2 regions of the Vibrio sp. KMM 9700 genome follow, and region 2 is predicted to be linked to the other one. Evidence: riboswitches for the same ligand, from Rfam matches in the RefSeq annotation. Region 2 holds a riboswitch; the other holds the start of a gene.
The links. A riboswitch is a leader RNA that binds a small molecule or an ion and turns the genes downstream of it on or off. The one in region 2 is predicted to bind thiamine pyrophosphate.

Region 1: it holds a riboswitch for thiamine pyrophosphate, as region 2 does, so the genes downstream of both, thiD (bifunctional hydroxymethylpyrimidine kinase/phosphomethylpyrimidine kinase) here and thiC (phosphomethylpyrimidine synthase ThiC) in region 2, are expected to answer to the same signal.

Annotation. Positions count from the first base shown of each region.
Region 1 covers NZ_CM178590.1:99,610-102,075, forward strand. Annotated here, with positions in the region: gene AC2VOY_RS11765 (ABC transporter ATP-binding protein) at 1-536, opposite strand, end outside; gene thiD (bifunctional hydroxymethylpyrimidine kinase/phosphomethylpyrimidine kinase) at 549-1,460, opposite strand; TPP riboswitch at 1,533-1,649, opposite strand; gene AC2VOY_RS11775 (GNAT family N-acetyltransferase) at 1,727-2,254, opposite strand; gene AC2VOY_RS11780 (hypothetical protein) at 2,290-2,466, opposite strand, start outside.
Region 2 covers NZ_CM178589.1:1,408,106-1,410,571, reverse strand. Annotated here, with positions in the region: gene AC2VOY_RS06305 (BamA/TamA family outer membrane protein) at 1-339, shown strand, start outside; gene crcB (fluoride efflux transporter CrcB) at 363-746, shown strand; TPP riboswitch at 842-940, shown strand; gene thiC (phosphomethylpyrimidine synthase ThiC) at 1,056-2,466, shown strand, end outside.

The DNA.
Region 1 (2,466 bases), on a different replicon from region 2:
AAACGCGTCACCGCATCAAGGGCTGAAAACGGCTCATCCATTAAAACCACAGGTTTATCTTGGATCAAGGTACGTGCCAAAGCGATTCGCTGACGCATGCCACCAGAAAGCTGATTTGGATAAAGCTTTGCAGCATCTTTTAAGCCTACTTTTTCAAGTAAATCCAAAGCCTTCTTCTCAAAATTTGCTTTATCAACTGGCGTGAACTTTGCCATTAAACACAAATTATCCATCACATTCAGCCAAGGCAATAGTAAGTCTTGCTGCGCCATATAAGCCAGCGCGAGATTTGGCTGCTGAACTTGATTGGCATCAATAAAAGTTTGCCCTTGCCAATGGATTTGGCTGTCATCTAAAAGTCCAGCCAAATAACGCAGCAGTGACGTTTTACCGCAACCACTACGCCCAACTAAGACGCTCCATTTACCTGCTGGGAACTCAAGATTGACCTTCTCAAACACTGGCGCTGTGGCATCGGTATAACGCAGCGATGCATTGCAAAAACGAATTGTTGGGACATGGCCTGTCGTATCCATTTGCCTGCCTCGTTATAGATCTAAGATTTGAATATCAATCAAAGCGCTTGGATCGCTTTCTTGGCTGTGCTTTTGCGCATAAAAATGATGCACAGGCCCATGCCCTTTGCCCACGTCAAGCTCATCTGCATAACGCAGCGCCTGGGTCAAAAAGCCTTTGCCCGCAACAATTGCATCTTGCAAACTTAGCCCTTGAGCCAAATAAGATGCAATCGCAGATGACAGCGAGCAGCCCGTACCGTGCGTATTTTCAGTTTCAATTCGCGCCGTAGACAGTTCAACAACTTGATTTGGGGTAATGAGAAGATCTGTGCCTTGCGCATCACGGGCTAAGTGACCACCTTTTAATAGGCAAGCTTTGGCAGGCAATTGACGAAGTTGAGCGACGAGATCGCGCATCGCTTGTTTGCTAGTTGGGATATCAATATCTTGATTTGGCGCAGTTAACGCCGCCGCTTCTGGTAGGTTTGGGGTGATCAAATCTGCAAGCGGCAAAAGATGCTCAATCAAACTTGTGACAGCATTTTGCTCAAGTAGCATATCACCACTGGTTGCCACCATGACAGGATCAAGCACCACAAATTTAGGTTGGTATTGTTTTAGCTTTTGCGCCACAACTTCAATGATTTTGCTATCACTGAGCATGCCAATTTTTACCGCTGCGATATTTAAGTCCGTAAACACAGCGTCTAATTGGCTCGCCACAAATTCAGGCTCAATCGATAAAATGCCGCTGACGCCTTGGGTATTTTGCGCCGTTAATGCGGTGATCACCGAGGCCGCATAACTGCCGGTTGCGCTCATCGCTTTGATATCGGCTTGAATGCCTGCGCCGCCGCCAGAGTCCGATCCGGCAATGGTTAAAACATTCGGCGTAATGTGAGAAGAGTTGTCGAAACTAGAGGCTTGATTTTGAGCTTGCATGATTCTTCCTATAGGGCATAAGAAACAAGCTCGAGATGCAAAGTGAGATGGTGAAACCACCCCATTGTTGCAAACTATTAGCTATTAGTTTCCTACGCCAGTCTTAACTGGATCAGGTTCTACGGGTCCGCAAATAGCGATCTCAGCGCTAGATTTTCCATAATCATCTAGGCACCCCGACTAATTGGCTTAAGACTAACATTAAATAAAATTTAGCTGCAAGTATTATTCTTTTATTTTAAAGTTTTGAGATCAATAGCGGATATCTAAAGATTTAACCAGTAATGCGAGATAGGATAAGGGCAGACACGCCCCATGATGGTATGACTATAAATCCCCCCACTATCTAAAATGACTTTTTTTGAGGCGATATTATTATCTTGGCAGGTGATCAGGACTTTTTCTAAACCAATCTTTTTCATCTCAAGACGAGCGAGCTTGAGCATAATCTTAGCATAACCATGCCCCCGAAACTTAGGCGCGACATCATAGCCGATGTGCCCTGCTTCGTTCTCAAGATACAAGTTATTGATATGATGACGAATACTTAGACTTCCGACCATTTCGCCGGCAGCATTAAACGCCCAGAGTTGGGTGGTAGGAACCGCATGTTTGGGGAGGTGTTCCCCTCGGCTTAAAAATTGGATCAATTGGATATGTTTGTCAAAGTCTTCAAAGCCTTGGGTATGAAAGCTGACATTTTCAGGGTCATTTTCCAAGTAATTTTGGTAAAAGCTCAAAAATGCAGCTTTATCTGTTAATTGTGGGGCCCGTAGGGTAAGACTTTGACGCATAGGCTTTCCAAGTCATTAAGATTGCAAAAATTTTATCACATTTTGCGTGAAAGGAGCTGCATCGCCTCACGATATTGGATATTTTTGGAGGACAAAATGCCACCATTGGAATCAAACGCATCAACAAACCATTCACCAACAGTTTCGTGGTTGGGGATCTTTTCCCAGACATTGTCAAAATCAGTTTGAGAGGTAAACGTTTTCTCGTGAAC
Region 2 (2,466 bases):
TATAAGTCACTCACAACAGATCAAGCAAACTTGCCACCTTTATCTAACCCATATATTAGTTTGCGTGGGATCAGTCGTTACCGTTATCAAGACAATTATGTGAGTACGCTACAAACCCAAGTTTCATGGGATCTCGATACGCGCTGGACATTACTTGGCTTTGTTGGGATAGGCAGCGCAGCGGATGAGTTTGGCGATCTTTATCAAGATGTTGAAGCGGCTTATGGCGCAGGGTTTAGGTATAAAATCGCACGTCGTTATGGGATGCGCCTTGGGATGGACTTTGCCTTCAGTGATGATGACAATGCCTTTTATTTCAACTTAGGCTCAGGTTTTTAAATTATAAATTTAGAGGTGTTATTGTGGGACAAATTGCAATTTTGGCATATATCGCGATAGGTGGCGCTGTCGGTGCCTGTTCACGTTATTTGATTTCAGATCTTATGGTTTCTTTATTAGGTAAGGGCTTTCCTTATGGTACCTTGCTCGTGAACATTTTGGGCTCTTTTATCATGGGCTTACTCATGGCAGCAATCGCAACTGGAATGATCCAAGAGCAGCCTTGGCGTCAAATTATAGGATTAGGATTTTTAGGTGCGTTAACCACATTTTCAACCTTTTCTATGGATAATGTCAGCATGTTACAGCAAGGTGAGTTTGTAAAGATGGGTGTATATATACTCTCAAATGTAATTTTAAGTATCACGGTAGCTTGGGTCGGCTTTCAAATCCTGAATAAAGGCTAAGAGATATATTTATTAGAAGAGTTTGAACTTAATCGCTATTTATTGTTTTGCTGAATAAATCACTTGCAGCTTAGTTTATCATCGGATAGGCTAATCAAAACTTGTCGGAGTGCCTAAGGGCTGAGATCGCAATTGCGGGATCCGTAGAACCTGATCTGGTTAATACCAGCGAAGGGAACGAGAATATATAACCTTGAAAAGATCTATCTGTGATTTGTACAGATGCATCTTTCTAACCATTCTCTCTACCTCACATCCGTCAAGCATTTTACGTTTATTTTCAATAAGAAAACATAAAAGGTGAATGCTATGTCGACACGTCAACAATCACGCCAGCAGGCGCGAGACTTTATGGATAAAGCGCAAATTACGCCATATCCAAACTCAAAAAAAATCTATATTCAAGGCTCAGATCCATCGATTCGCGTGCCAATGCGTGAAATTACGCTTTCAGATACCTTAGTTGGAACCAAAGAAAATCCTAAATATGAATCCAATGAATCTATCTATGTTTATGATACTTCTGGCGTTTACACAGATCCCGAGCATAAAGTAGATTTATATTCAGGTTTGCCGCGTTTGCGTGAAGTTTGGATTGAGCAAAGAGGGGACACGCTTGAGCTCGAACAAGTGAGCTCGGACTATGCTCAGTCACGTCGTCAAGATGACACGTTAGATGAATTAAGATATCAGCATTTAGCAAAAATCCGTAAAGCTAAGCCAAATAAATGTGTGACTCAGCTGCATTATGCTCGCCAAGGTATTATTACTCCTGAAATGGAATTCATTGCCATCCGTGAAAATCTACGCCGCCAAGAAGTCAAAGATGAAATCCTATTAAAACAACATGCTGGCGAGTCTTTTGGTGCAGCTATTCCTGAGCAAATCACTGCTGAATTTGTACGTCAAGAAGTGGCTATGGGACGTGCGATTATCCCATCGAATATCAATCATCCCGAATCTGAGCCGATGATCATCGGACGCAACTTCCTTATCAAAGTGAATGCTAATATTGGTAATTCTTCTGTTTCCTCTTCGATTGAAGAAGAAGTTGAGAAACTCGTCTGGGCAGCGCATTGGGGCGCAGATACTGTCATGGACTTATCCACCGGACGTTATATTCACGAGACTCGTGAGTGGATTTTACGTAATAGTCCCGTTCCGATTGGTACAGTGCCTATGTATCAAGCGCTAGAGAAGGTCAATGGCGTCGCGGAAAACCTAAGCTGGGAAGTGATGCGTGATACCTTGATTGAACAAGCCGAACAAGGGGTGGATTATTTTACCATTCATGCAGGGCTACGTTTACATCATATTCCACTAACTGCGCAGCGTGTGACTGGGATTGTATCGCGTGGCGGTTCGATTATCGCCAAGTGGTGTTTAGCGCATCACAATGAAAGCTTTTTATATCAAAACTTTAGAGAGATTTGCAAGATCTGCGCGCAATATGATGTGGCGCTCTCTTTGGGTGACGGCTTGCGCCCAGGCTCAGTTGCTGATGCGAATGATGAAGCACAGTTTGCTGAATTAAGAACCTTAGGCGAGCTGACTAAAATTGCATGGGAATATGATGTTCAAGTTATTATTGAGGGACCTGGGCATGTGCCGATGCACCTTATCAAAGAGAATATGGATGAGCAGCTTAAGCATTGTCATGAAGCGCCATTTTATACCCTTGGGCCACTGACAACAGATATAGCACCGGGCTATGATCATA